One region of the Providencia zhijiangensis genome, then DNA from elsewhere that is predicted to be linked to it. Evidence: predicted binding sites of a transcription regulator. Region 1 holds the regulator's gene; each other region holds the start of a gene.
What was found. The regulator CRP, encoded in region 1, controls carbon source genes, mostly activating them, when cyclic AMP is high. The targets are predictions, from matches to a motif close to ATGTGANNNNNNTCACAT.

Region 1 (10,472 bases):
GCTATTCGTAAAGCCCGCGAGCAAGGGCGCCATATCAGCTATTTCGGCCCTGAGGCCAACGATTTTTCTCTACTTGAACAGACGCTAATTGACTATGCTAAAACTGGCAGCGGTCAATCTCGAAAATATTTACATACTTACGATGAAGCGGTGCCCTATGGCCTGCAACCTGGCACGTTTACCCCGTGGGAATCGCTACCAGCCAATACCGATGTGCTGTTTTATGAAGGATTACATGGCGGAGTAGTTACCCCAGAGCACGATGTTGCACAACATGTTGATTTGCTTGTGGGTGTAGTGCCAATTGTTAACCTTGAATGGATCCAAAAACTCATCCGCGATACCACCGAGCGAGGACATTCCCGTGAAGCGGTGATGGATTCCGTTGTACGTTCGATGGGGGATTATATTAACTATATTACGCCGCAGTTTTCTCGTACCCATATTAACTTCCAACGAGTTCCTACCGTTGACACCTCTAACCCTTTCTCTGCCAAAGCAATACCTTCACAGGACGAAAGTTTTATCGTTATTCGCTTTAGAGGATTAGAGCAGATCGATTTCCCTTATTTATTATCCATGTTAAATGGCTCGTTTATTTCAGCGATGAATACCATTGTGGTACCCGGTGGGAAATTAGGACTCGCGATGGAACTTATTATGATGCCATTAGTGGAAAAATTAATGAAACAGCGAAATGGGTAGTTTGAGATTCTCATTAAAGAGATAAATAACAAGATGCTTATCTTAATTATCGATAAGCATCTTAATAGCAAGAAAACAATTACAGCGTTTTAATTTCGAAGCTATGAGTCACGTTAACCGTTTTCTCTAACATGATAGCAACGGAACAATATTTTTCTGCAGAAAGTTGAACCGCACGCTCCACCACTTTGTCCGTTAATTCACGTCCCGTCACAATAAAGTGCAGGTTGATGTCCGTAAAATAGCGCGGAGCTTCTTCACGACGCTGCGAAGTTAATTTTACTTCACAATCAACAATATCCTGACGACCTTTTTGCAGAATAGAAACCACATCAATCGCACTGCATCCGCCTGCTGCCATTAGAACCATTTCCATCGGACTCGGTGCTTTATCTCCAGCATTGCCATCCATCATAACTTGATGACCCGATGCCGACTCACCTAAAAAAGAGAGCCCTTCAACCCACTTTACGCGTGCTTCCATTTTTATTCCTCTCGAAAATAGTGATATTTATCGTCACATTGTTCCATATATCTAGACAATGTTATATCAGCATTATTAGGCTGAAGCGATACAGGGGAGACTTTCTACATTGGATATGATACAAACAATGGTTAGTTGATAGGATTAAGATCAATACTCAACGATTTAATTGATTATATTATACAATTGATATTAATTTGCATTGGCCTAGGGCGATATTAATAATAGGCATCAATGTGACTTAATATGCTAAGCTTGACACTTTAAAGTCAGCCTTTCCCTACTTTTCGAAAGGTTGCAATAACATACAGAGGATAACGCTAATGGTTCTCGGCAAGCCACAAACAGACCCTACTCTTGAATGGTTTTTGTCACACTGCCATATTCATAAGTATCCATCCAAGAGCACTCTGATCCATCAGGGTGAAAAAGCAGAAACCCTTTACTACATTGTTAAAGGCTCAGTGGCTGTTTTAATCAAAGATGAAGAAGGCAAGGAAATGATTCTCTCTTATTTAAATCAGGGAGATTTCATTGGCGAACTTGGGTTATTTGAAGAAGGGCAAGAACGTACTGCGTGGGTTCGCGCGAAAGTTGCTTGCGAAGTCGCGGAAATTTCTTACAAAAAATTCCGTCAGCTGATTCAAGTCAATCCAGATATCCTGATGCGCCTTTCCGCGCAAATGGCAAGTCGTTTGCAAACCACGTCCGAAAAAGTGGGTAACCTTGCATTCTTAGATGTTACTGGTCGTATTGCTCAAACATTATTGAATTTAGCTAAACAACCTGATGCAATGACTCACCCAGACGGTATGCAAATCAAAATTACTCGTCAGGAAATCGGTCAAATCGTAGGTTGTTCTCGCGAAACTGTCGGTCGTATTTTAAAGATGCTGGAAGATCAAAACTTAATCTCCGCACACGGCAAAACGATTGTTGTTTACGGCACTCGCTGATTCACCTTTCAGCCTCACCCTTCTTGGTGAGGCTTCGATATTGAAATAGCTTTATACTTTACGTACAAAGCTATTTTTCTTACTTAGGATCCTTTATTTCCCCCTCTCATCTATATACTCTCATTGATGAGTATCGTTTCTTTATATAATTATAGTTAATTGTCAAACTAATATAGTGGTAACTAAACCATTATTAAGAGTTGACAACACGATGATTAAAAATATCAATCCAAGAAGCGAAAGTATCATTAATATCAATGATAATAAAACCATAACCACTTCATCATTATCTAATCAAATAAAAAAAGCCATTAATATTGGTTCATGCATACCCGATAATAATCACCTATCTAATTTACATTATCAAAAAAAGCATTTCGCCGTATTGACTTGTCATTTTGAGCCAAGTGAACAAAAAGAAATTAATCTAATTAAATACTCGCCTCCAGTAGAGAAAATAACACTTCCCTATAAATACCATGAGGCTATTGAAGCTAATGGCCATTTTTTAATTCTTAAATCCCCACGTATTTTCAACCATTCCGTCTCAATAAAAAATGAGCCAATTATTAATGAAAAACAGGATACTGAACTAATGCTAATTGATAAAACAAGTGCTACAGAAACTAACGTTTTTAAAGAATTTAATTTAAAACGTTCATCAAACCGATTCTCAAATTTGATTTTAGAAATAAAATCGACTCATGAAAAAGGTATTCGTTATTTAAAAAGTATATTTAATAAAAATAAGAATGAAAAATTTTGTGTTACTTTTAAAAAGGGAATTGAGATCCCAATAAAACATGAAAAAACAAGATCAAGTGAAGTAATCACTTATCAGAACACTGCATCGACTCAGAAGATTGAGAACAACCTTAGCACTCTAAAATCATCACAAGCTAAATTAGCTGAACAGCTAAAAAAAATAGAGACAGACAAAGAGAATGAAATAAAAGCAGGTGAAGAGAGAATAAGAAAAGAAGCTGAATCAAGTATGATACAGAAAGCTTCTATTTCGAAAATAAAAGATGAGAATAAAGCAAAGAGCAGTGATACCGAATTTGAGTTCAATGAGGAATTAGAGTGGAATGATGATACCAATCATATTCAAGATAGTTTACAAAAAAGAATCACCGACCGTCTTGTTAGCTTAGCAATTCCATCAACTCGTCAGCTCGATAAATTACTTGTCGATGAGACTGACATGAAGTCAATAAATCGGCACTTAGAAAATATGGATTCACTGAACAAGATAGAAAATCAGCTATATTCTAGCAATGAAAGCTTAAATTCTAACTCATCAAGCCATTATTCAAATAATTCTAGTGACTCTGGATATTTATCAGAAAACACAAAAGCACAGAAAAAAATAGAAACAGGCTCCACTAAACTGAAAGATAATAACTCGAACCATGCCACGCATAATAAAAATGATAAAGTATTACCTAGAAGAAATATAAAAGTAAAACCAACCGTGAGAACATATCAATTTAATGGGGAAATATACCAAACTAAAACATCAATGCTAAGAGCTAAACATAATAGTAAAAAATATCAGTTTCCACTAAATGGAAACTCACCAGAAATAGCATCAAATCAAGGAAAACCCGATACTAGAAAATTAGATGCGCTGTTGAAAAAAACGCAAGAAACCCTTCATAGTCTAAATAGTCTAAATAGTCTAAGCGAGCAAATATCCAAAGAAGAAGTACATTCTGCGCAGATTAAAACAAAATTAGCTAAGCTTAATAACAAGTAACAACTTGAATAATAGTTCAGTGACAGAGGCAAATTTGCCTCTGTCACTATAAAAAGACAATTAAACCAGCAGTTTGCTAATTGCAGTTTCCAATTTCGCCATCCCGCTATTAATTTCATTTTCAGAAATAATCAGCGATGGAGTAAAGCGTAATACATTCGTGCCCGCATTAAGCATCATCAGCCCTTCTGCAGCACAAGCTTGTAGAATATCTTTTGAGCGATTCAGCAATTTGCCATTCAGCTCTGCACCGATTAATAAGCCCATTCCGCGAATTTCAGCGAAAATTCCATATTGGTCATTGAGCTTGTTTAAATGAGCGACAAATAACTCACGACGTTTAGCAACACCATCAAGGACTTCATCGGTATTGATAATATCGAAAGCAGCATTGCCTACCGCACATGCCAATGGATTGCCCCCGTAGGTGGTTCCGTGAGATCCTACCTCCATTGTTTTCGCAATTTCAGCAGTTGTGATCATCGCACTGATAGGGAAACCGCCTCCGAGCGCTTTTGCAGTGGTTAAAATATCGGGAGTGACATCGTAGTGCATATAAGAGAACAATTTCCCCGTACGCCCCATTCCACTTTGCACTTCATCAAAAATAAGTAATGCATTATTTTCATCGCAAAGTTTACGAACTCCTTGCAGAAATTCTGATGTTGCTGGGGTTACCCCGCCTTCCCCTTGAACTGGCTCCAAAACCACTGCACAGGTATTTTCATCGATCACGGCTTTAACGGCATCAAGGTCATTAAAAGGCACATGAATAATATCCGCAGGTTTTGGGCCGAATCCATCGGCATATTTCGCTTGTCCGCCAACTGAGACAGTAAATAATGTTCTGCCGTGGAATGCTTGCTTGAATGCAATGATCTTCGTTTTATACGGGCTATACTTGGTGATGGCATAACGACGCGCTAGCTTGAATGCGGCTTCATTCGCTTCAGACCCTGAGTTCACAAAGAATGCACGATCCGCAAACGTTGCTTTCGTTAATTTTTGGGCCAGTGTTAACGCCTGTTCATTGGTAAAAACATTGCTCACATGCCAAAGTTTTTCGCTTTGTTCACGTACAGCCGCAACGAGGCTTGGATGGCAATGACCTAGCGCTAAAACCGCGATCCCGCCTGCGAAATCAATATATTCTTTACCTTGCTGATCCCAAACGCGGCTGCCTTCGCCTTTAACTGGAATAAATTCAGCTGGCGAAAAAATAGGTAACATGACCTGATCAAAAGTCTGCCGATTGACTGCGTGTTGTTCTGACATACCCCTCACCTGCTCTTTATCGAATGCTTAAGTGAAAATATAAGCATCAAATATGAATAAAAAATCAATAAAGAGCAATAGGGAAGGGTAAAATATGCATAATTAATTTTGCTATTCGCGAAAATCAACCACTAATACTTGAGAAAATTACTCAACAGCTCATGACCTTGTTCGCTGAGAATACTTTCAGGGTGGAATTGGACCCCTTCAATGGGCAGGGTTTTATGGCGGATCCCCATAATTTCATCGATATCCCCATTATTCAGTGACCACGCGGAGACATCAAAAGAGGCGGGTAGCGTTTCTGCTGCAATCACTAAAGAGTGATAGCGAGTCACGGTTAAAGGTCGATTAAGCCCTTTAAATACCCCTTGATGGTTATGATGGATAGATGATGTTTTTCCGTGCATCACTTCACGCGCTTTTACAACAGACGCGCCAAATGCTTGCCCGATAGCTTGATGCCCTAGGCAGATACCCAAAATAGGTAATTTTCCGGCGAAATATTTTATCGCTTCCAACGAAATTCCCGCCTCATCAGGCGTGCAAGGACCCGGTGAAATGACCAAATGGGTTGGAGCCAGTTGTTCAATTTCTTCAATGGTAATTTCGTCATTACGTTTCACCAGCACTTCCGCCCCTAGTTCGCAGAAATATTGGTATAAGTTGTATGTAAATGAATCGTAATTATCAATAAGTAAAAGCATAGTAGCCTATCCGACTGATTTTTATCATTATAAGTTTTTTTGTTTATGCATAATTCGTGGTGGTTAGCAATTAGAACGCGTCCCAAAAACCATAAATTATCACAAAGGGCGGCTATCATAGCACAGCCAAGACAGGAAAATAGCCTATTTACGTCAAGTAACCCACTTTCAGTACAAAATTTCCATATAAAAATCATGGGATTATATTCACAAGAATATAACAACATTCAAAATTTGATAATAAATACTTTAAATACAATGGAGTAAAATAGAAACAATCATACTAATAAAAAAACAATCAAACGCATGAGTGATGATGAAATAGAAGTGAGTTGGGATGACCTATAATGGAAATAATTTAAGAAAAAATGCAAAGAAAGGCTTTATGATAAGAGGATGATTAACAAGAATCACCCTCTCTATTAGACGATATTACAGCAAACAGTATTAAGGCTTTTTAATCACTTCCGCAGAAATAATCGTAATAGGTTCAACAGGAACATTTTGATATGGACCGACGTTCTCTGTTTTCACTTTAGAAATTTTGTCTGCAACATCCATTCCTTTAACGACTTTACCAAATACGGCATAGCCGAAATCACGTTGGCCGTGATCTAAAAACGCATTATCAGCAACATTAATAAAGAATTGGCTGGTTGCACTGTCTTTATTTGCGCTACGAGCCATTGAAATAGTGCCACGTAAATTACGTAAACCATTATCAGCTTCGTTAGCGATTGGTGCACGAGTTTGTTTTTGCTGCAATTCTTTATTAAAGCCGCCGCCTTGGATCATGAATCCAGGAATAACACGATGGAAGGTTGTTCCGTTGTAATAGCCTTCATTAACATATTGCAGGAAGTTTTCAGTACTAACAGGGGCTTTTTTACTATTGAGTTCTAATTCAATATTACCTGCAGAGGTGACTAATTTGACGTAAGTTTCACCCGCGGCTAATGCAAGAGAAGTTGTGCTCATTGCACAGATTGCCAATAATGGCACAAAAATTCGTTTCAACATTCAAGATCCCTTTTGTTAATACCCAAAAACATATTAATGCCCAATTCTAGAGCGAAGCGGGGGTAATTGCTAAAGATTTACCTATATTTACGCCAAATAGTTAAATTTCGCTGAATTAAATTAATTGTAGAGCAACTTAATGAAAAAGCCTTCGCATAATGTCATTCTCAAATAGATATCACACCAAATATCCCCCTTTTGTTGTTTGTATGCTATTCAGTCGCTATAATCCCCCAGCCTTTTGAGGCTACTCAGGGAGAACCACCAATGGCAATTAAAAACCACAACTACCACATGACAAAATTTGTCATCAGTGCCCCCGATATCCGTCATCTACCAAAAGATACGGGCATTGAGGTGGCGTTTGCTGGCCGATCTAACGCGGGCAAATCCAGTGCATTAAATGCATTAACACAGCAAAAAAGCTTAGCGCGAACCAGTAAAACACCGGGAAGAACTCAGCTTATCAACCTATTTGAAGTTGAAGAGGGCATTCGCCTAGTTGACCTTCCGGGCTACGGTTATGCCGAAGTACCTGAAGAGATGAAGCGCAAATGGCAGCAAGCTCTCGGTGAATATTTACAGAAAAGAGAATGTATCAAAGGGTTAGTGATTTTGATGGATATCCGTCATCCATTAAAAGACCTCGATATGCAGATGATCGAATGGTCAGTCGCCATGAGCATTCCTGTTCTTGTTCTACTGACCAAAGCGGATAAGCTCGCTTCAGGCGCAAGAAAGAAACAGTTAATGGAAGTTCGCCAAGCATTAGCGCCGTTATCAGCGGAAGGCGATATTGAAGTGGAATATTTCTCTGCACTGAAAAAAATGGGTATCGATAAATTACGTATCAAACTCGACAGTTGGTACAGTAACGCCGCAGAATAATCTTTTCATTCCTTGTACGCCAATCGCGGCGTACAACGGTCTATGCCGTTAGCGCATCAGAATTTATGCAAAAAAAATGCTCCAGTCAAAAACTTGACTGGAGCAGCTAATATTCAGCTAAATCCGATTACGTGAAGTAAAAGGTCTGAAAGATAGAACATCTTACCTCTGTACCCTACGTCTGATAATGTACTTTATTTTCCGCTCGAAAAAAAGGCTTTTTGTAGTTTTTTTTCAAAGCTTACTACGATTCAGCCCTTTAAATTGCCTAATAATTCGCTAAAAACGTATTTTTACTACATATTTATGAGATCTAAGTCGCATAATAACAACCTTATCCAGCCCAACGATATATTTAAAATTCAGTGTTTTACCCATGAATTATGTGCAATTTAAAGGGAATAAAACGCCTCCAATTTACTGCGTAAATACCACTATAAAAAATATTCTAAACATAAAAAAACACCCCAAACATTGTCGCCAATCTCTGGGGTGCCTTACATTATCTTTTACTTAGCTTTTGCTCTTATCTTTTTCTTTTAGGTTTTACTAAGAGTTTTTTCTCTTTTATCTCTTACCCAACCAATACTCTAAATAGTTCGCGGCTGTAGGTAGGCGGCAAATGAGGATATCCCTAGGAGCATACACAAGTATGTGACTAGGGTAGCTGAGAGCAGCCAACACCCCTACAGCCCGAAATATGACGAGTAGACGAGTATTAATGGGCTTCGTCCCAGTTAATGCCGACACCCACCTCCACCTTCAGAGGAACATCTAGCGTCATACTCTGCTCCATCAGCGCCTGAACCTTCGCTTTCACCTTCTCTAACTCGGACTCTTTGACTTCAAACACCAGTTCATCGTGCACCTGCATCAGCATATCCGCATCTGGTTTTTCAGTTTCGAGCCAGCTATCTACCGCTATCATCGCTTTTTTGATGATGTCGGCTGCGGTACCTTGCATTGGGGCGTTGATCGCTTCGCGTTCTGCCGCTTTACGGCGCATACCATTGCTAGATTTAATATCCGCAAGATACAATCTGCGGCCTTCTAATGTCTCAACATAACCTTGTTCAGACGCTTGCAGACGAGTATTTTCCATATAACGCAACACACCGGGATAACGCTCAAAGTAGAGATCCATATAACGCTGCGCTTCCCCGCGTGGGATCCCTAACTGGCGAGCCAAACCAAATGCACTCATGCCATAGATCAAACCGAAGTTAATCGCTTTTGCACTACGGCGTTGGTCGCTGGTGACTTCCTCTAATGGAACCCCAAACACTTCGGCTGCGGTGGCTCTATGGATATCTTTTCCTTCCGCAAACGCCGTCAATAAGCCTTTATCTTGGGAAAGATGCGCCATAATACGCAATTCAATTTGCGAATAGTCCGCCGCCATCACTTTGTAGCCATCACGCGCCACAAACGCTTGGCGAATACGGCGACCTTCTTCGGTACGCACCGGAATATTTTGCAAGTTCGGGTCACGGGAAGACAAACGCCCCGTCGCAGTTACTGCTTGGTGATAAGAGGTATGCACACGATGAGTTTTTGGATTAATCATCAGCGGCAGCTTATCCGTATAAGTAGATTTTAGTTTCGCTAAGCTACGATGCTCTAACAGCAACTTTGGTAATGCATGGTTTAATGCCAGCTCTTCAAGCACTTCTTCGTTGGTTGAAGCCGCGCCACTTGGCGTTTTCTTGATAACTGGCAATTGTAGCTTTTCGAATAAAATCGTCTGCAACTGCTTCGGAGATGCTAAGTTAAACTCTTCACCCGCTAACTCGAACGCCTGTTTTTCCAGCTCTGCTAAACGCGCGGTGATCACCTGAGACTGCGCCCCTAATGCCGCTGCGTCAATCAGAACACCTTTACGCTCCATACGCACCAACACTGGCACCAACGGCATTTCGATATTTTGGAAAACGTGAGCTAATTTTGGCTCGGCTTCCAGTTGCGGATACAGCGCTTGATGCAGTAGCAATGTCACATCCGCATCTTCCGCCGCATAATTTGCCGCTTGTTCCAATGGAATTTGGTTAAAGGTTAACTGCTTTTTGCCTTTACCCGCTATCTCTTCAAAACTCACGGTCTTATGGTTGAGATGGCGATCTGCCAGGCTGTCCATATCATGACGCCCCATGCCAGCCACACTGTTCAACACATAAGATTCCAGCATAGTGTCGAACGCGATGCCTTTTAGCGAAATATCGTAATTTAATAACACTTCCGCATCGTATTTTAGGTTCTGACCGATTTTGCCGATTTTCTCATTTTCTAAGATAGGCTTCATGGCTGCCAAAACGTCTTTTAAAGGCAACTGGTCTGGCGCATCAAGATAATCATGTCCAACAGGTAAATACGCAGCATGACCTGCTTCGATGGCAAAAGACATCCCGACTAATCGAGCTTCTTGGGTATCCAGGCTGTCGGTTTCTGTATCAAAGGCAAACAGCGTCGCTTCGCTGAGTTTTTTCACCCAGCTGTCTAACTGTTCTTTATCGAGAATTGTTTGGTAATTTTCAGCACACAGCGTTGGAACTGCTGGCTTAGATTTTGCCGCTGGCTGACTTACTGGTGTACGATAACTTTCTGCGGCTTTGGCAGGTTTTGCCCCTTTGCCGTCCATCCAGCTACCATTTTCAACATCGGCCAACCAGCGTTTAAATTCA
Region 2 (10,472 bases), 300 kb from region 1:
GGCGCTATTAATCCCCTTTGATAAGATGTGGTTGTTAACTAACGACTGGGTAAAGCAATGACACGACGTGACAGACTTTTAGAACAAATGGGGATCACTCAATGGATGGTGAGAAATCCGACTGTGTTACGTGGTGAACGTGGTGTACGCATTCCTGAGTCGACTAAGCTTATTATTATCACTGATGAGAACCTTGATTTAAACAGCCAGCTGCTAAAAGATATTTTTCTCACAATGAAGATCGATGAGATTGACGTTGTATGCATTAATTCTGATCAGCTCAAACTCATTCCAACACCAATAACAATACCTTGTTGGGTGATAGGGGATGGCATTCATCCCGAGGGTTCAAAAGTCACATTTATTTCTCCTGTTTTGTCTGAACTGATAGCAAGCAGCAATGCTAAACAGGCACTATGGAAACAAATTTATCAATATGATGAAAATTTCAACACTCAAGCAATCTGATCTCGCCACAGCCTTCTTAATTGAAAAGTTAAGCCATGATTTTCCGTGGACTGAGCGAGTTTTTTATGGAAACCAAGGTGAAAAGTACCATAATCTAAAAATATCAGTTAATAATCAAATTGTTGGGTATGCAATAACTCAGTATGTATTAGATGAAGCTACGCTGTTTAACATTGCCATTCATCCTGATTTTCAAGGGCGTGGTTATGGGCGTATGTTATTAGAAAGATTAATTAACGACCTTGTTAATCGAGGGATTTCAACGCTATGGCTGGAAGTGCGAGAATCGAATACCTCAGCCATTCATCTGTATGACAAACTCGGTTTTCAACAGGCTACTGTGCGTAAAGATTATTATCCAACGAAAACAGGCCGAGAAGATGCGTTAGTACTGGCATTAACCTTGTTCAGTGAAGATATGTTTAGTCAAAAAGCGTAATAAGCGTTCGGTAAAAATAGATAAAAAACAAACCACGAGGTAGCAATTTATTGTGATTCGTGGTTTTTTTGTATTGGAGCATATAAACCGAAAATAAAATAATAAGGGCGTTGAAAATGGCACAATTCAATATAGCAGTCATTCCGGGTGATGGAATCGGAACGGAAGTGATCCCTGAAGGATTACGTGTTTTAGAGGCAGCAGCACAAAAGCACGGTGTAAAGCTTAACTTTACACACTTTGACTGGTCGTGTGAAACCTATCACCGTACAGGGCGCATGATGCCGGAAGATGGTTTAGAACAACTGAAAAAATTTGATGCTATTTTCTTAGGTGCAGTTGGGTTTCCTGGAGTTCCAGACCATATTTCCTTATGGGGTTTGTTACTACCAATTCGCCGTGCATTTAATCAATATGTGAATCTGCGTCCGGTTCGTTTATTTGAAGGGATTAAATGCCCGCTGGCGGATAAAAAACCGGGTGATATTGATTTTTATGTAGTGCGTGAAAACGTAGAGGGCGAATATTCTGCAATTGGCGGAATTCAGTATGAAGGGACGGAAGACGAAATGGTGTCCCAGCAAAGTATTTTTACCCGTAAAGGGACTGACCGAATTTTAAAATATGCTTTCGAACTTGCCCGCTCTCGCGATAAAAAACATTTAAGTTCAGCCACGAAATCCAATGGATTATTTCACTCAATGCCGTATTGGGATAGCCGTGTGGCTGAAATGGCAAAACAGTATCCAGATGTGAAAGTTGACCAATTCCACATTGATATTTTTGCGGCTAACTTAGTGAGAATGCCGGAATTTTATGATGTGATTGTGGGATCAAACTTATTTGGGGATATTTTGTCAGATCTTGGGCCCGCATGTACGGGGACGATTGCAATTGCACCGTCCGCGAATATCAACCCTGAAAAACAGTTCCCATCGATGTTTGAACCTGTGCATGGTTCCGCACCAGATATTGCTGGGAAAAATATTGCCAACCCAATTGGGACTATCTGGGCGGCAGCGATGATGATGCAGCATCTCGGTTGCCAAGAAATGCACGATACGATTATGTCAGCGGTTGAAACGGCGATTCGAGAACGTCGTCACTTGACTCGCGATATGGGCGGAAACGCCAGCACACAAGAATTGGGGCTGGAAATTGCTCAATTAGTGGCTGCGTCGGTGTAAGTTTATTGGGCTCCATCCTGTGGGTGGAGCGCCTAACATTTCAGGCTCTGATTGTTTATAACCCCAAGATCTGCGAAAATAACCGCCAATTACGATTAACAATACGGATTTGCTGCGCTTAGAGCCACCTCGAGCCTCTTCCTGATGCCCATACAAATCTGGATATAGACGAAAAGAACGGTTAAATGACAGATCAGAATTTTCTCCATGAAGTTAGCACCCGTAGAACGTTTGCTATCATTTCTCACCCCGATGCCGGTAAAACCACGATCACTGAAAAAGTATTACTTTTCGGACACGCAATTCAACGTGCGGGAACGGTAAAAGGTCGCGGTTCTAACCAGCATGCCAAATCAGACTGGATGGAAATGGAAAAGCAGCGTGGTATCTCAATCACCACCTCTGTGATGCAATTTCCCTATAATGATTGCTTAGTGAACCTGTTAGATACCCCAGGACACGAAGACTTCTCGGAAGATACTTATCGTACATTAACCGCCGTTGACTGCTGCTTAATGGTTATCGACTCCGGTAAAGGGGTTGAAGATCGTACCCGTAAGCTGATGGAAGTTACTCGCCTGCGCGATACGCCAATTCTGACCTTTATGAACAAATTGGACCGTGATATTCGCGACCCAATGGAGCTGTTAGATGAAGTGGAAAATGAGCTGAAAATTGCTTGTTGCCCAATCACATGGCCAATTGGCTGCGGTAAGTTATTCAAAGGTGTTTACCACTTACTGCGTGACGAAACCATTTTGTATCAAACAGGTCAAGGTCATACAATTCAAGAAGTCCGCATCGTTAAAGGGTTAAATAACCCTGAATTAGACGCGGCTGTTGGTGATGAATTAGCTTCTCAGCTTCGCGAAGAGCTGGAGTTAGTTCAAGGGGCTTCCCATGAATTTGACCACGATGCATTTTTAGCGGGTGAGCTGACCCCTGTATTCTTTGGTACCGCCTTAGGTAACTTCGGTGTGGATCATATGCTTGATGGTCTCGTTGAGTGGGCGCCTGCACCGCAAGCACGCAAAACCGATGTGCGTGAAGTGGAAGCCACAGAAGAGAAATTTACCGGTTTTGTCTTCAAAATTCAGGCGAATATGGACCCTAAACACCGTGACCGTGTTGCCTTTATGCGTATCGTCTCGGGTACCTATGAAAAAGGGATGAAACTGCGTCAAGTTCGTATTAAGAAAGACGTGGTGATTTCTGATGCACTGACCTTTATGGCGGGTGACCGTTCTCAAGTTGAGAATGCTTATGCAGGGGACATCATCGGCTTACACAACCACGGGACTATCCAGATTGGGGATACTTTCACCCAAGGTGAAGAGCTGAAATTTACCGGGATCCCGAACTTTGCGCCTGAATTATTCCGTCGTATTCGTCTGCGTGATCCTCTGAAGCAAAAGCAGCTACTGAAAGGCTTGGTACAGTTATCTGAAGAGGGGGCTGTGCAGGTCTTCCGTCCATTAATCAATAATGACTTGATTGTGGGTGCGGTAGGGGTGCTTCAGTTCGATGTGGTGGTTTCTCGCTTGAAGAGCGAATATAACGTTGAAGCGATTTATGAAGCGGTTAACGTTTCTACCGCTCGCTGGGTTGAATGCGATGATGTGAAGAAATTCGAAGAGTTTAAGCGCAAAAATGAGCAGAACTTAGCCTTAGATGGCGGTGACAATTTATCTTACATTGCGCCGACAATGGTTAATTTGAATTTAACCAGCGAACGTTATCCTGAAGTGAGATTCCGCAAAACGCGTGAACACTAATTATTATCCCTAATTAGTATATATATATCGAAATGGTCAACTGAGTTGGCCATTTTTGTTATTTATCCTATTAATTATCAATATTTTCAATGTAATAACTAATTGAATCGATATTTTTTCGCGATGAGCATGCTGCTATGATGGCGGTGGGTGCTTGGATCATTTTGGTTCAAGCAAATTATTGGTTTAAATAAACAATTGGTTTAAGTGAACAATAAGTTGTGAGACCAAAAAGACGAAAGCCCCGAGTTCCATTAACAGTAACTCGAGGCAGTCTCCAACCCAACAATTGGATTCTGTCTCCTTTTTGTACAGGAGTCAAGAGGAATGACCAAGTTTGCTCTGATCGGGCTAATGACCGTGTGCGCCACGGTGTTGTGTCTTTCACTGCTGCTGCGAGACCGACTCTGTTCGGTTAACGTGGTGAGTGGAAACACAATGGTTCAAGCTACTCTGTTATGCGTTGAGTAGTCTGGTGGGGGAGCGATCCCCCACATTTCTCTCTGATTGTGGGTTAGATGATACAGGCACCCTTTTTCTGTTTTTCTCATTGAGAGATATTAGACAGTTATTTCTTAATTTCTTATTTAAATCATCCAATTAAGATTATTTATCTCAAAAGTGAAAATTACCTTGAGTCATACTCTTGAAGATGAGTTATTTGACTTTATTTTTATCTACTTTTTACTTAGGCTATGACATTGTTAGTTTATTAATCATACCAAGAGGAAGGTTCCAATGAAAAAGATCGCCGTTTTACGTTCTTTAGGTGTCATTGGGTTGAGCTGGGCACTTTTTGCTTGTAGTTCATCATCTGATAGCGCCTTGAAAAAACAAGCTTCAGAAACTTGGGACAGCGCAGCTAAAACTGTTGAAATAGCAGGCAAAGATACAGGTAATGCCATCTCAAGTGGTGTGAAAAGTACCGATACCTATATCGATGATTCTTCCATTACTGCGGATATTAAAAGCAAACTCTTAGGTACCAGTGGGCTCCCAAGTAATAGCGTGTCAGTAAAAACCGTTCAAGGTGTGGTTTACCTCTCTGGTTTTCTCAAATCTAGCGAGCAGATAAATCAAGTTGTGCAGATTGCATCGACCGCGAAAGGGGTAAAATCAGTACAGAATGGTTTAGTTCTGACGAACAAATAATTTCTTTTAAATGAGCTTTCAGCCGAAAGCTCATTTTGCTATTTGCTCTTCCTGAGAAAAACAGTTTAATGAGAATCATTTGTTTTAATCTGATTTATTGTGAGATTGTTTAGAAACACGTCAATATAGAGAAAGGGTTACTATGGGAAAGCATGTTCCAGTCACTTTAGGCACGATTGAGCCACTCGCGTTTTCTGATGAAATTAACGGAAGAAAAACTGCCCTTATCTGCGAAGGTGGCGGTCAGCGTGGTATTTTTACGGCCGGTGTATTGGATGAATTTCTGATAGAAAACTTTAACCCTTTTGATTTGATGATAGGGACGTCTGCGGGCGCCCAAAATTTATCTGCTTATATTTGTGGTCAAGCCGGATATGCCCGCCGAGTGATTACTCGCTATACCACGAATCTTAATTTTTTTAACCCGCTAAGATTTATTCGTGGAGGAAACTTAATTGACCTTGATTGGTTGATTGACACGACGGCGAAAGAGTTTCCACTTAATATGGATGCAGGGCTTGAATTGTTAGATTCTGGCCGTGAATTCTATATGGGAGCCAGTCGTAGCGATGATTTTTCCGCTGCATTTTTGCATCCAGATGCGGATTCTTGGTTGGATATCATTCGTGCTTCCAGCGCCATTCCAGGATTCTATCGAACTGGCGTAGAATATAGCGGTGTGCGATACCACGATGGAGGGATAAGCGCCGCGATTCCTGTTGAGGAAGCTTATCGGCGCGGAGCGGATACAATTGTTGTGATCCGCACTGTACCTTCTCAAATGTACTTTACGCCTGAATGGGTAAAACGCATGACCCGCTGGCTTGAAGGTGATAATTCGGCGCTGCAACGCATGGCAGCCATGCTAAAAGTTCACTTGAAGAGTTATCGAAAAACGCAGGAATTCATCGAAAATCCACCCGATGGCGTGCAGATTTTTGAAATATACCCACCGACACCACTGAAAAGCAGTGCTTTAGGCAGTAAAATTAGTGCCTTAAATCAAGATTACCATGTCGGACGACGCTGTGGGCGTTACTTTATTGCGGCATTAGCTCAACAGTTTGCGAGTAATGATGCTGATTTCAGTCGATTTTCTAAGAACACCAATTCATTAGAATTGATGCATAGGGAAGATTTGCGAGAGTCTTTATTAGCAGGAAAGACGGCCGAGGCAGCAAGTGCTAGCGCCCTGCAAGGCAATCCTGCTCATGAGTGATAATATTCAATTTATCGATACTCACTGTCATTTTGATTTTCCCCCGTTCAGTGAGGCACTTACAGAAAGCCTAGAAACCGCGAAGCAAGGTGGAATTACGGATATTATTATTCCTGCGGTGAGTCAGGATAACTTTCAGCGCATCTGGAATTTAGCCCATGAGTATTCTCAACTCCACGCAGCAATGGGATTTCACCCTCTATATTTAAGCCAGTTTCAAGAATCACATTTTGAAAAATTGACGGATTTTCTGATGCGAAAAAGCCAGAAATGCGTGGCGGTAGGGGAGATTGGGCTTGATCTCTATATGGAAGATCCTCAATTTGAAAGGCAACAAATATTGCTTCAGCGCCAGTTGAAGTTAGCTAAGCAGTTTGACTTACCCGTTATTTTGCATTCACGAAAAACTCATGACCAATTGGTTGCGATGTTACGTCGCTACGAAGTCCCTGCACGTGGTGTAGTGCATGGTTTTGCTGGCAGCCTTTCTCAAGCCGAAAGTTTTGTGAAACTGGGGTATTACATTGGCGTCGGAGGGACAATTACTTATGAGCGCGCGAATAAAACTCGCCAAGTGATGGCTCAACTCCCGCTAAGTTGTCTTGTGTTTGAAACAGATGCACCGGATATGCCTGTATCCGGTTTTCAAGGTGAACCTAATCGACCAGAGCGTATTCAGTGGGTATTTCAGTCTTTGTGTGAGCTGCGCCACGAATCTCCGGATGAAATAGCACAACAACTTTACAACAATAGCCGGACGTTATTTAATCTAATTTAGATTATAATTAGCCGATTAATAATTATTTCTTAAGTATTTTATGTATTTATCCGAGTAAATCCATTCAGCTTTTTATCTCTTCGACTATCGCATTAGTGCCTTTCCAGACGAAACCGATCCTCTATTGTGATTTTCGTCACAATATTTGAATTTATGTTACTTATTGCACTTTGGATTTGTGATGAATGTTGGGGGTTATTAATGATGACTGGTTATAATCATCGAACTAAGATTCGTGGAATCTTGCGAGTTTCTTTATACATTAACCTAGAATTAAGTGAACAGGGATACTTCCATGCAACTCATTTTGAGTATTGTTGGGATGGCGGTGCTTATTGCGATAGCCGTTCTCTTCTCCAGCAATCGTCGCGCAATTAGACTTCGTACAGTCGGCGGTGCTTTTTTAATCCAAGTCGCTATCGGCGCATTCGTTCTTTACTCCCCTGCGGGACGTAGCGTTTTACAAGGCATGTCTGACGGCGTTTCTAAAGTTATCGGTTACGGTCAAGACGGGATGAGCTTCATCTTCGGTGGTCTAGTTTCCGATAAAATGTTTGAATTATTTGGCGGCGGCGGTTTTATCTTTGCTTTCCGTGTATTACCTATCATCGTCTTCTTCTCATCTCTGATTGCCGTCCTGTATTACCTCGGCATCATGCAACTGGTCATCAAAATTCTAGGTGGTGGTCTGCAAAAAGTACTGGGAACTTCAAGAACCGAATCACTGTCTGCAACCGCAAACATTTTCGTTGGTCAAACGGAAGCGCCTCTGGTTGTTCGCCCTTATATTTCTACCATGACTAACTCTGAACTGTTTGCCATCATGTGTGGTGGTTTAGCGTCTGTAGCGGGTTCAGTATTAGCGGGTTATGCGCAAATGGGTGTTCCAATGGAATATCTGATTGCGGCATCCTTCATGGCGGCGCCGGGTGGATTACTATTTGCTAAGCTAATGGTTCCTGAAACTGAAGTTGCTAAAGATAATGTGGATGCTAAAGATTTAGTGGCAGAAGAAGATCGCCCAGCTAACATTATCGATGCAGCCGCATCTGGCGCAGCATCCGGTATGCAACTGGCTCTGAACGTAGGTGCAATGTTACTGGCATTCATCGCATTAATTGCGTTAATTAACGGTATTTTAAGTGGTGTGGGTGGCTGGTTTGACTATCCGCAATTATCCCTTGAATTATTACTAGGTTGGGTATTTGCCCCAATCGCATACCTGATTGGTGTGCCGTGGAGCGAAGCAACAATTGCCGGTTCTTTCATTGGGCAAAAAGTGGTTGTGAACGAATTCGTTGCTTTCATGAACTTCGGTGAATATATGAAAGCAGATGCGGATGTGATTGCGGCGGGCAAACAAGTTCTGTCTGATCATACTAAAGCGATTATTTCCTTCGCACTGTGTGGTTTCGCGAACTTATCTTCTGTGGCAATTTTGCTGGGTGGCTTAGGTGGAATGGCACCAAATCGCCGTAGTGATGTAGCTCGTTTAGGTATGAAAGCCGTTATGGCAGGTACACTCTCTAACTTAATGAGTGCAACGATTGCTGGCTTCTTCTTAACATTAGCCGCAATGACCGCAATGTAATCCCCCTGTTTGCAGCGGAAAGGCGATTTGTCTTTCCGCTGTCATTTTCTTCTGCGATATTCTTTTTCTGGTTTTTATCGTAACTTTTACTTTTTCAACTATTCTTAACGTAATCAATTTAAGACGAGAAGGTTGCAGCCTGTATAATGGCTGATAAAGAGTGAGCAATTGCTTGTGGAATTGTGATATCGTTCACGAATATATATTTAATAATGTAACGTTCAGTCGATAAATGTGATTTGTAGCGCATAAAATACCCCAGTTACGTGGTCAAATAGGTAACAGTAAGTTGCCACGGAACTGATAGTTCATAGAGTCAACTGGCTCTAGGGCATCGTGCGGTGAGATGGATCTCAGCTGCTGAGTTTGGAAAACCTAACTAGCATCTTTATGGAACAAGCCCGCTCGCCAACAAAGAACGTATCGTTCTGAAAGAATTAACATCGTTGGAGAGTTATATGACTGATTTAAAAGCAGCAGCGCAACGCGCACTGACCCTGATGGATTTAACCACGTTAAATGACGACGACACTGACGCAAAAGTGATCGCCTTATGTCATCAGGCAAAAAGCCCAGCAGGTCATACCGCTGCTATCTGTATTTATCCTCGTTTTATTCCTATTGCACGTAAAACCTTACGTGACCAAGGAACGCCAGATATCCGCATTGCGACCGTCACCAACTTCCCACATGGTAATGATGATATTGAGATTGCTTTAGCTGAAACTAAAGCTGCCATTGCTTATGGTGCGGATGAAGTTGACGTTGTATTCCCATACCGTGCACTGATGGCGGGTAATGAAAAAATCGGTTTCGATTTAGTGAAAGCATGTAAAGATGCTTGCGCGGCTGCAAATGTATTACTGAAAGTGATCATTGAAACTGGCGAACTAAAAGATGCCGCATTAATCCGTAAAGCGTCTGAAATCTCAATCAATGCAGGTGCTGATTTTATTAAGACATCCACGGGTAAAGTGCCAGTGAATGCCACTTTAGAAAGCGCAGAAATCATGATGCAAGTCATCCATGATATGGGCGTTGCGAAAAGTGTTGGTTTCAAACCTGCTGGCGGCGTTCGTACCGCTGAAGAAGCAGCACAATATTTAGCCTTAGCAAGCAAAATCTTAGGCGATAACTGGGCTGATGCTCGCCATTTCCGTTTTGGTGCATCTAGCTTATTAGCGAATTTATTAAATACGCTGGGATTTGACGTTAAAAAATCCTCCAGCAGCTATTAATAATCGCAATTATTAGTGACATCAGACTGTTGCCCAATCTGACTTGGGCAACAGCCGTGACTATTTAGCCGAAGAATTCGATGTGAATTAAGGAGCCTATTGTGTTTCTCGCTCAAGAAATTATTCGTAAAAAACGTGACGGCAAACCATTAAGCGAAGAAGAAATCCGTTTCTTCATCAATGGTGTGCGTGATAACACGGTTTCTGAAGGTCAGATTGCAGCCTTAGCAATGACCATCTATTTCAATGATATGACAACCCCTGAACGTGTTGCACTAACGCTAGCGATGCGTGATTCAGGTACCGTATTAAATTGGAAATCACTGAATCTTAATGGTCCACTCGTGGATAAACACTCCACAGGCGGTGTGGGGGATGTGACTTCACTCATGTTAGGGCCTATGGTTGCTGCATGTGGTGGTTATGTTCCGATGATTTCCGGTCGCGGCTTAGGTCACACCGGTGGAACCCTTGATAAGCTCGAAGCTATCCCTGGGTTTGATATTTTCCCTGATGATGAACGTTTCCGCGACATTATCAAAAATGTCGGCGTGGCGATTATTGGTCAAACCAACTCACTAGCGCCGGCTGACAAGCGTTTCTATGCGACTCGTGATATCACGGC
Region 3 (10,472 bases), 250 kb from region 1:
TACTTGATGAATAAATCACAACTGAACTTGTATCACACAGGCGGGCAGGTTGATAAACGCAATCACTCCTGTGTTGGCAATACGGCGGCCGCTATGTTGCAGACACTGAATGTAGACATCGCGTTTATTAGTACCAGCTCATGGGATCTGCAACATGGGGTTTCCACTCCTCATGAGGAAAAGGTCCAAATAAAACAAACTTTATTGGATGTTGCTCGTCGGTGTGTACTGGTTTCAGACAGCAGTAAATTCGGTAAATACGGTATGTTCCGTGTCTGCCCATTAGATCAATTGCACGACATCATTTGTGACCAACATTTACCGTCTGATGTGGTGCAACGGATACTCGAAAAAAACATAAAACTTCATTTAATAAATACATAAAAAAACATCTTACCTACTGATGCATAGCCCGACAGGGTTATAGCAAGGAGAATGACAATGAAAGTTATTATTACTGGTGGCGCAGGCTTTCTGGGCCAGCAGCTAGCCGCTGCTTTGCTTAAAAACAACCAAGGATTAAAATTTGACCAGCTCGTTTTAGCGGATATTCAATGCCCTACATCGCCTATTGAAGACTCTCGCGTGAGTTGCGTTGCATTAGATTTAACCCAGCCAGAAGCAGCAGATAAGCTGATTGACGCGCAAACTGACGTGGTATTCCACCTTGCGGCGATCGTCAGTAGCCATGCTGAAAGTGACTTTAACTTAGGCATGAAAGTGAACTTCGATGCGACTCGCCAATTGCTTGAAGTCGCTCGCGCTAAAAACCCTGCCATCAAGTTTTTATTCACCAGCTCCCTTGCGGTTTTTGGCGGTGAATTACCGGATGTGATCACCGACCTGTGTGTTGTGAACCCTCAGTCTTCTTATGGCGCTCAAAAAGCCATGTGTGAATTGATGGTGAACGACTATTCCCGTAAAGGCTATGTGGATGGACGCGTGATGCGCTTACCTACCATTAGTATTCGCCCGGGAGTCCCGAATAAAGCGGCATCTTCTTTTGCTAGCGGTATTATCCGCGAGCCACTAAATGGGATTGAGAGTGTTTGCCCAGTGTCTCCAGAGTTGGCGCTATGGTTATCTAGCCCAGAAACGGTAATCAACAACTTCATCCATGCGGTTTCGATTCCTGCAGAGAAATTTGGTCTTTCACGCACAGTGAACCTGCCAGGGATCACCGTGACAGTACAAGAGATGATTGATGCCCTGCGTGATGTCGCTGGTCAACAAGCAGTTGATTTAATTCGCTTTGAACCGGATGAATCCATCAACCGTATTGTGGCAAGCTGGCCGGGTAAATTCGATATTCGCCGTGCACTGGATTTAGGCTTTAAAGCTGATGGGTCATTTAGCGATGCGATCCGTTCCTTCATTAAGCACCATGGCTGTGCGAAATAGGAGATTAAATAATGTCCTATATTCCTATTATTGGCCTCGCGGTGGCCATATTTGTCCTTATCTTTTTAGTATTGCGAACGCGGGTTCACGCCTTGTTAGCGATGTTGATTGCGGCTGCAATCGCAGGGTTATCAGGGGGATTAACTGCAGCGGAAACCGTCACCGTTATTACAAAGGGCTTTGGTTCGACCCTCGGTAGCATTGGTATTGTTATCGGTCTCGGGGTAATGATGGGAAGGGTGCTGGAAGTGTCCGGTGCTGCTGAGCAGATAGCCTATAGCTTTATCAAATGGTTAGGTAAAAAACGCGAAGAGTGGGCGCTGGCAATTACCGGTTATATTGTCAGTATTCCTATCTTTGTCGACTCTGCATTCGTTATTTTGTATCCGCTGGCAAAAGCGTTAGCGAAGAATGGAAAACGCAGTATTTTAACCCTTGGTGTCGCATTGGCGGGGGGATTAGTTGTTACCCACCATACTGTACCGCCAACTCCGGGCCCTCTCGGTGTTGCAGGGATCTTCGGGGTTGATGTTGGTGCCATGATTTTAGCGGGTATGACGCTGGCAGTGCCGTGCGTTATCGGGATTGTGTTCTACGCCAAGTGGCTGGGAACTAAATACCCTGAATTCATGCCAGATGAGACGGGCAGCGAAGATTTAAAAGAAGTACATGCGCGTTACATGGAAGAAAAAGCCAACAAACCATTACCGAGCTTATTCTTATCATTGTTACCAATTATCACGCCAATTCTGTTGATCTTCATTAATGCTATCAACGGATTATTACTGAAAACAGCCGCATTCCAAGGTATGGATGATAATTGGTACTTCCAATCATTCCAATTCTTGGGAGCACCGATTATCGCCTTATCTATTAGTGTCCTGATTTCGGTCTATACGTTAATGCCAAAAGCATCGAAAGAAGAAGTTATCGACCGTATGGAAGAGGGTTTACAAGCGGCGGGTATCATCCTGCTTGTGACAGGTGCTGGTGGAGCATTAGGTGCAGTATTGCGTGACAGCGGGACGGGAACCATTCTTGCGGAGCATGTCGCGAATTTACCGATTACGCCCGTATTAATCCCGTTTATTATCGCGACATTAGTGCGTTTAATTCAGGGGTCTGGAACGGTAGCAATGATTACCGCAGCATCGATTTCTGCGCCAATCATTAGCCAAATTCCTGATATCAACTTATTGGTTGCAGCTCAGGCAGCAACAATGGGGTCTCTGTTCTTCGGTTATTTCAACGACAGCCTTTACTGGGTGGTGAACAGAATGATGGGGATCAAAGACGTTAAACAACAAATGATTGTTTGGTCTATTCCAACAACAATAGCTTGGGCTATCGGGTTGGTTGGGGTCTTGATCCTTGATGTCGTGCTATAAATCTAGCATGTTGATATTGTAGTATTTTCTATATTCTGCCTATCTAAAGCGCCCATTCGGGCGCTTTCTTTCGATAATCACAAACATTCATCTATACTGGGTGTATCTCATTATTCACATTCATCTTAAGATGATTTATTTGTGATCATGATCTCGTTTTAATGAAATTCAAGTGTATCCGTTTCTATTAAAGTAGATATTGGTCACTAAATTAATCAAAGCTAAGCGCTATATTGACAATAACGTACTAATTCAATGATGCCATTGTGTAAAGGAGTTTGATATGTCTGACGTTTTCCACTTAGGTTTAAAAAAGAGTGACTTACAGGGTGCAACTGTTGCTATTGTTCCTGGGGATCCTAACCGTGTTGAAAAAATTGCACGTCTGATGGACAACCCTGTACATTTGGCTTCATTACGCGAATTCACATCATGGCGTGGCGAGCTCGATGGCAAAGCTGTGATTGTCTGCTCAACGGGTATCGGTGGACCATCAACTTCTATCGCAGTTGAAGAACTGGCTCAGTTAGGTATCCGTACTTTCTTACGTATTGGTACAACAGGTGCAATCCAAGAAAACATCAATGTGGGTGATGTGCTTGTCACCACGGGTGCCGTTCGTTTAGATGGCGCAAGCCAGCACTTTGCACCACTGGAATTCCCAGCCGTCGCTGACTTCACGTGTACTAATGCGCTGTATGCTGCGGCAACAGAAGCGGGTGCAACCGTACACGTCGGTATTACCGCATCTTCCGATACCTTCTACCCAGGTCAAGAACGTTACGACACCTACACAGGTCGCGTAATGCGCCATTTCAGAGGCTCAATGAAAGAGTGGCAAGACATGGGCGTGATGAACTATGAAATGGAATCTGCAACGCTGTTAACCATGTGTGCAAGCCAAGGCCTGCGTGCAGGTATGGTCGCTGGGGTTATCGTAAACCGTACTCAGCAAGAAATTCCAAATGAAGCGCTTCTGAAAAAAACAGAAGGCAATGTTCTGAGCATCGTTGTCGAAGCTGCTCGTCGCCTGCTGTAATCCTAATTAGCTGACCCGTTTACTGACTTCACTCGGTTGTGGATTTGCGGTAAACGGGTTCAGTTATCATCGTGCTACCCATGTATCTTAAATATTCTTGTATCTCTAATTGATCAGCGCAAAATTTATTTTCTCGCGTTTTTCTTATTCCCTTCATCGATGAATCTGTTATTGTCATTTAAAACAATTAATAGAAGCCTCTTAAGTTACTCAAATTACAAGTAATTGATGATTTCGTTTATTTTTAGTTTGAGCAATGACAGAGCTAAAAAGGGAAAATGTATGTCAACCAAACCTTACCTTCACCCCTCTGTACTGCCTTTAACAGGTGGAATTAACTTTCGTGATTTAGGGGGAAAAAAGCTTTCCAATGGCGGAAAAATAAAGCCCGGTGTTTTATTTCGTTCTGGGGCGCTCGACCGATTAACCCAAGATGATGAAAAAGTCTTACAGTCACAAAACCTTTTCCAAATCATCGATTATCGCGATGAAGCTGAAATTTTGGATAAACCAGATGTGGTGTGGCGTGGCGCTCATTATGTACATGCCCCTGCGAACCCGCTGGCAAAAGAAGTGAGTGCGAATCTTGATAAACTCACCCCAGAAGTACTAGAACAGTTTGATCCTCAAGCTTTTATGTTTCGCCTCTATGAGTTGCTTCCGTTGAATAATGCCGCTTATCACCAATTAGTGAACATGTTGAAGCAGCCAGAAAAAGGTGGGCTTGTGCAACACTGTGCTGTGGGTAAAGACCGCACAGGAGTTGGCTCGGCTCTCGTGCTGTTTGCGCTGGGCGCAGATGTGAATACAGTAATGGATGATTACCTTTTAACGAACGAGACGTTAGCGCCATTTCGTAATCATTTACTCGAAGAGTTCTCCAAGACCATGAGTGAAAACGTGGTGAAAAAATTCGAATATGTATTTTCTGTTCGTGAAGAATTTTTACAAACTGCATTGAAAAGTATAGAAAATAATTATGGCGGTGTGGATAGCTGGCTAGAAAAAGACTTTGGATTAGATAACGCTCAGCGCAGCGTATTACAAAGTTACTTCCTCGAATAAACCTCTGCGGAATTGAAGTTGCAATGCGCCAGTTTTGTTGCAACTTTATTTACTTCCAAGAACTATAATATATTCACTTAGCGGCGTAATAATTGCTTATCTTAATAACAGTTAATTAGCTGAATAATAGTTACTTAGTCTACTCATAGTTAACATACTAATCTCAAACCGTAGGAATTCGCCCTTGAGCATTAATGAAATTGTCACGGTCATTACAGAATTCACTCGCGCTCACGAAGTGTGGGCTATCCCTATTGTGTTCATTCTTGCGTTTGGCGAGTCCCTCGCTTTCTTATCGTTATTGCTCCCTGCGACCGTTATCTTGCTTGGGCTAGGGGCATTAATTGGTGAAAGTGAGATTGCCTTTTTCCCGATTTGGTTAGCCGCTGCATTGGGCGCATTTTTCGGGGATTGGGTCTCTTATTGGTTTGGTTTTCACTATAAAGATAAAGTTCGTGAAATGTGGCCGATTTCCCGCAACCCTGAAATGGTAGACAAAGGGCATCGCTTCTTTGAGAAGTGGGGTGTTTGGGGTATTTTCTTTGGTCGGTTTTTCGGGCCACTGAGGGCGGTAGTGCCGCTTGTTGCGGGGATCTGTGAAATGAAGCAGCGACATTTCCAAGTCGCTAACCTAGCCTCAGCGATGATTTGGGCGTTTGGCATTTTAGCCCCTGGTGCGCTTGGTTTACGTTGGTTTGCGAGTTGGATGGGATAAGCTGCGAAGCCGCTCGCAAAAAGTAGCCGTTGGGAGATTTACCTCTGGACACTTATACAGTATCCCATTACCTTACTCTAGATTTTAAAAAGTAAGGATTGAGTCGTGGATACCTCTCTTTTATATGCAATTATTGGCGCCTTGAGCGGCATTTTGGTCGGCGGTTTAGCGGTCTGGTTTTCTATTGTCCAAAAAATAGCGGGAAAAGAGCGAGAGCTACAAGAGGTATACCGCCAATTGGCGGCGAGCGATGAAAAAAATGTGCATTTAGCGCAGTGGAAAGAGGAATGTGACAGGCTCGATCAGGAGCTACGTACACAGCGGGATATTAACCGCGAACAGGAAGCAGAGCTGCGGGAAGTGATGACCCGCTTTGAGCAGACTCAACTCGCCAATGAAGAAAAACAACGGATTTTACAAAACAGCGAGCAGCGCCTTACCGCTCAGTTCGAAAATTTAGCCAATCGTATTTTTGAGCAGAACGAACGTCGAGCATCCGAACAACATCAGAAAAATTTAATGGCGATGCTGTCACCGTTTCGTGAGCAACTTGAAGGGTTTCGCCAGCAAGTACAGCAAAGTTATGGTGAAGAAGCCAAAGAGCGCCATACACTCACTTATGAAATTCGCCAATTACAGCAGTTAAATAGCCAAATGACCAAAGAAGCGGTCAATTTAACCCGAGCCCTAAAAGGAGATAATAAAATCCAAGGGAACTGGGGGGAAACGATTTTAACGCGGATTTTAGAAGTTTCAGGGCTGCGAAAAGGCAGTGAATTTGAAACTCAGGTAAGCATCAATACGGGGTTTAATAGCCGCTATCAACCCGATGTGATTATCCATCTTCCTGAAGGCAAAGATGTGGTGGTCGATGCGAAAATGTCGCTGGTGGCTTATGAACACTATTTTAATAGCGATGATCCAGAACAGCAGCAGCAAGGCATCAAGGAGCATGTGGCGTCCATTCGTAACCATATGAAAATGCTCAGTCGCAAAGACTACCATCAGTTACCGGGAGTTCGCTCTTTAGATTATGTGCTCATGTTTATTCCGATTGAGCCTGCGTATTTATTAGCATTAAAAGAAGCGCCTGAACTACTTGATGAAGGATTAAAACTGAATATCATGTTGGTTTGCCCATCCACCTTACTGGTGGCCGTGCGTACCATTAATAATTTGTGGCGCTATGAACGGCAAGAGCAAAATGCTCAAGAAATCGCAGATAGAGCCGCTAAAATGTACGATAAGCTGCGTTTATTTATCGATGATATGCAAGTATTGGGCTCGAGTTTAGAGAAAGCAAATCATACTTATTCTTCAGCAATGAAGCGCCTTGCTGAAGGCCGAGGTAATTTGCTTGCTCAAGCGGAAAGTTTTAAAGAGTTAGGTGTGGAAGTTAAGCAATCTATAGACCCTCAGCTAGCTGAGCGGGCTGACAAGTCTAATTGTGCGGAATCTTAGAGTTATAATAGGGTTTTCACTCAAAGGCTGGTACACTTCACAAAAAAGTTTGAACGATTAACAGGCATAATAGAAATGACCGAACCAACAAAAGAAACCATCGATTTTGGTTTCCGTACTGTAGAGAAAGAAGAAAAAGCTGGCCTAGTCGCAAATGTTTTTCACTCTGTAGCCTCTAAATATGACCTGATGAATGACTTAATGTCTTTTGGTATTCATCGTATCTGGAAACGTTTCACAATTGAAGCGAGTGGTGTGCGTCGCAATCAACGCGTACTTGATCTTGCTGGTGGAACTGGTGACCTCACTGCAAAATTCTCTCGCCTTGTGGGTGAAAAAGGTGAAGTGGTTCTCGCAGATATTAACGATTCAATGTTAAAAATGGGACGCGAGAAACTGCGCGATTTAGGCATTGTCGGTAATGTTAATTACGTTCAAGCTAACGCAGAAGAGTTGCCATTCCCTGATAACTATTTTGACTGTATTACCATCTCTTTTGGTTTACGTAACGTCACCGATAAAGATAAAGCATTACGCTCCATGTTCCGTGTATTGAAGCCGGGTGGACGCCTATTAGTGCTTGAGTTCTCTAAACCAATTCTTGAACCACTGAACAAAGCTTACGATGCTTACTCATTCCATATTTTACCGCGTATTGGTCAAGTGATTGTGAATGATCCTGAAAGCTATCGTTACCTAGCTGAATCTATCCGTATGCACCCAAATCAAGAAACCTTGAAAGGGATGATGGAAAACGCAGGTTTTGAGCAAGTCTCTTATGACAATATGACCGGTGGTATTGTTGCATTACATAAAGGGTTTAAATTCTAAGATGGAAGCACCATCAGCGCATATTGAAAATCCTAATACTGTTTTGTATTCCTTGATGACGGCATTAATGGAAACTTCCTTGAACCACATGTTGTTCAAGGAAAAAGTCCTGCAACCTGCAAGAATGCGTTTAGCAGGTAAAGTGATGGGGATTGAGCTTAAAGAGCTGAATAAAACTCTGACGCTTATTTTTGCTGAAAATCATGTTGATGTATTAAGTGAATGGCAAGAACCTGCAGATTGCACTATCAAAACGTCACTGTTTACATTGATTAAGTTGAAAGATAAGCAGCAGCTTTCACAACTCATCAATAATGGTGACATTGTGATTGAAGGCGATATGCAAATTGTTCAACACTGGTCTTCATTACTGGATTTAGCTATCTGGAACCCGGCTCATTATTTATCTCCTTATATTGGTGATGTTGCGGCAGAAGGCATCAGTAAAGTGTTGGGTAAAGGGGCTTGCCTCGCGTCTCGTTTAGTCAGTCGCCAAAAAACATACGTTAAAGACATTATTCTGGAAGAGTGGAAAATGGCGCCAAGCCAGCTGGAATTAGTGCATTTTAGCGATGAAGTTGAGCAGGTTTCAAATTCAATGAGTCAGTTAGAACAACGACTCAATCAGTTGGAGGAGAAGAATGACTCCCGGTGAAATAAAACGTCTTTACTTCATTATTCGGGTATTTCTCTCTTATGGACTAGATGAGCTGATCCCTAAAATTAAGCTGACATTGCCTTTAAGAATTGGGCGGTTAGGTTTTTTTTGGATCAAAAACAGACACAAAGATAAAGATCTTGGTGAACGACTGCGCTTAGCATTACAAGAATTAGGGCCGGTTTGGATCAAATTTGGTCAAATGCTTTCGACTCGCCGAGATTTATTCCCTCCTGCAATTGCTGACCAGCTGTCATTATTACAAGACAAAGTGGCGAGTTTCGATGGTAAATTAGCCCGTCGTTATATTGAGGAGTCACTCGGTGGTCCATTAGAACAATGGTTTGATAACTTTGATGAGCAAGCTCTTGCCTCTGCGTCGATTGCCCAAGTTCATACTGCAACATTAAAAGAAAATGGCAAAGATGTTGTTTTAAAAGTGATTCGCCCAGATATTTTGCCTGTCATCAAAGCGGATATTAAGCTGATGTACCGTATCGCCAATTGGGTTCCTCTTCTTCCTGATGGACGACGTTTACGCCCTAAAGAAGTCGTGCGTGAGTACGAAAAAACCTTAATTGATGAGCTAAATCTTCTTCGCGAATCTGCTAACGCTATCCAGTTACGACGCAACTTTGAAAACAGTTCTATGCTGTATATCCCTGAAGTTTATCCTGATTATTGCCGTGAAAACGTGATGGTCATGGAGCGTATCTACGGTATTCCTGTTTCAGACATTGCGGCATTAGAAGCGCAAGGCACGAACATGAAGTTGCTGGCAGAGCGGGGCGTCAAAGTCTTCTTTACCCAGGTATTTCGTGACAGTTTCTTCCACGCAGATATGCACCCGGGCAACATTTTTGTTAGCTACGACCACCCAGAAGATCCTCTCTATATTGGTATCGACTGTGGGATCGTGGGTTCACTTAACAAAGAAGATAAGCGCTATTTAGCTGAAAACTTTATTGCTTTCTTTAATCGTGATTATCGTAAAGTTGCTGAATTGCATGTGGATTCTGGCTGGGTTCCGCCAGATACCAATGTTGAAGATTTTGAGTTTGCTATCCGCACCGTTTGTGAGCCTATCTTTGAAAAGCCATTAGCTGAGATTTCATTTGGGCATGTGTTATTGAATCTGTTCAATACCGCCCGTCGCTTTAATATGGAAGTTCAGCCGCAATTGGTGTTATTGCAGAAAACCTTATTGTACGTTGAAGGTTTGGGTCGTCAGTTATACCCGCAGTTGGATTTATGGAAAACAGCAAAACCATTCTTAGAGGATTGGATCCATAGCCAAGTGGGTATTCCGGCTATCACCAAAGCGTTAAAAGAAAAAGCGCCATATTGGGCGGAGAAAATGCCAGAAATCCCCGATTTGATTTATGGGGCATTAAAGCAGCACCGTTTCTTGCAGTCTAATATTGAACAGCTTACACAAGAGTTAAAGCACCAACGCACTAAACAACGTAAATCACAGTACCTATTAGGAATTGGGGCAACCTTTATTCTTTGTGGTAGCTTATTCTTTATTTCTGACTTAACCCGAATTGCAGCAGCATTTATGGCTGTAGGTGCATTGTCGTGGCTTGTAGGTTGGTGTAAAGGAGAGGATAATTAAGTAGACTTTGTTTTGCGACAAGTTTATAAGGCTGTGATCATTTCCGTATTTAGCGTTGGTTGTATATAATAGAGTTAGTTACAATTGATCCCAAAACTATAGAGGTATTAACAATGGAATCAACTTTTGCAATGGCTGCTTTCGGTAGTCCTTGGCAATTAATTATCATTGCTTTGCTTATCATTTTAATTTTCGGCACCAAGAAATTACGTTCTTTAGGTTCTGATTTGGGCGAATCACTTAAAGGCTTCAAAAAAGCAATGAGTGATGATGAAGCTGCAAAAGCGAAAGCAGAG

Region 2: the regulator CRP is predicted to act here: its motif matches at 7,143-7,160, upstream of QS795_RS02655 (NupC/NupG family nucleoside CNT transporter).
Region 3: the regulator CRP is predicted to act here: its motif matches at 2,929-2,946, upstream of udp (uridine phosphorylase).

What each region holds. Positions count from the first base shown of each region.
Region 1 covers NZ_CP135990.1:298,344-308,815, reverse strand. The annotation lists gene QS795_RS01395 (phosphoribulokinase) at 1-705, shown strand, start outside; gene QS795_RS01390 (OsmC family protein) at 785-1,189, opposite strand; gene crp (cAMP-activated global transcriptional regulator CRP) at 1,513-2,145, shown strand; gene QS795_RS01380 (hypothetical protein) at 2,357-3,904, shown strand; gene QS795_RS01375 (aspartate aminotransferase family protein) at 3,965-5,179, opposite strand; gene QS795_RS01370 (aminodeoxychorismate synthase component II) at 5,311-5,886, opposite strand; gene ppiA (peptidylprolyl isomerase A) at 6,334-6,906, opposite strand; gene yihA (ribosome biogenesis GTP-binding protein YihA/YsxC) at 7,174-7,794, shown strand; gene spfP (small protein SpfP) at 7,908-7,955, opposite strand; gene polA (DNA polymerase I) at 8,513-10,472, opposite strand, start outside.
Region 2 covers NZ_CP135990.1:597,041-607,512, forward strand. The annotation lists gene QS795_RS02615 (DNA polymerase III subunit psi) at 58-468, shown strand; gene rimI (ribosomal protein S18-alanine N-acetyltransferase) at 437-907, shown strand; gene QS795_RS02625 (tartrate dehydrogenase) at 1,024-2,094, shown strand; gene prfC (peptide chain release factor 3) at 2,280-3,869, shown strand; gene QS795_RS02635 (Hok/Gef family protein) at 4,197-4,340, shown strand; gene QS795_RS02640 (BON domain-containing protein) at 4,608-5,021, shown strand; gene QS795_RS02645 (patatin-like phospholipase family protein) at 5,164-6,240, shown strand; gene QS795_RS02650 (TatD family hydrolase) at 6,233-7,018, shown strand; gene QS795_RS02655 (NupC/NupG family nucleoside CNT transporter) at 7,314-8,609, shown strand; gene deoC (deoxyribose-phosphate aldolase) at 9,068-9,847, shown strand; gene deoA (thymidine phosphorylase) at 9,949-10,472, shown strand, end outside.
Region 3 covers NZ_CP135990.1:549,460-559,931, forward strand. The annotation lists gene QS795_RS02390 (DeoR/GlpR family DNA-binding transcription regulator) at 1-384, shown strand, start outside; gene denD (D-erythronate dehydrogenase) at 442-1,401, shown strand; gene QS795_RS02400 (GntP family permease) at 1,413-2,789, shown strand; gene udp (uridine phosphorylase) at 3,073-3,828, shown strand; gene QS795_RS02410 (tyrosine-protein phosphatase) at 4,111-4,893, shown strand; gene QS795_RS02415 (DedA family protein) at 5,078-5,608, shown strand; gene rmuC (DNA recombination protein RmuC) at 5,714-7,069, shown strand; gene ubiE (bifunctional demethylmenaquinone methyltransferase/2-methoxy-6-polyprenyl-1,4-benzoquinol methylase UbiE) at 7,145-7,900, shown strand; gene QS795_RS02430 (ubiquinone biosynthesis accessory factor UbiJ) at 7,902-8,555, shown strand; gene ubiB (ubiquinone biosynthesis regulatory protein kinase UbiB) at 8,542-10,176, shown strand; gene tatA (twin-arginine translocase TatA/TatE family subunit) at 10,290-10,472, shown strand, end outside.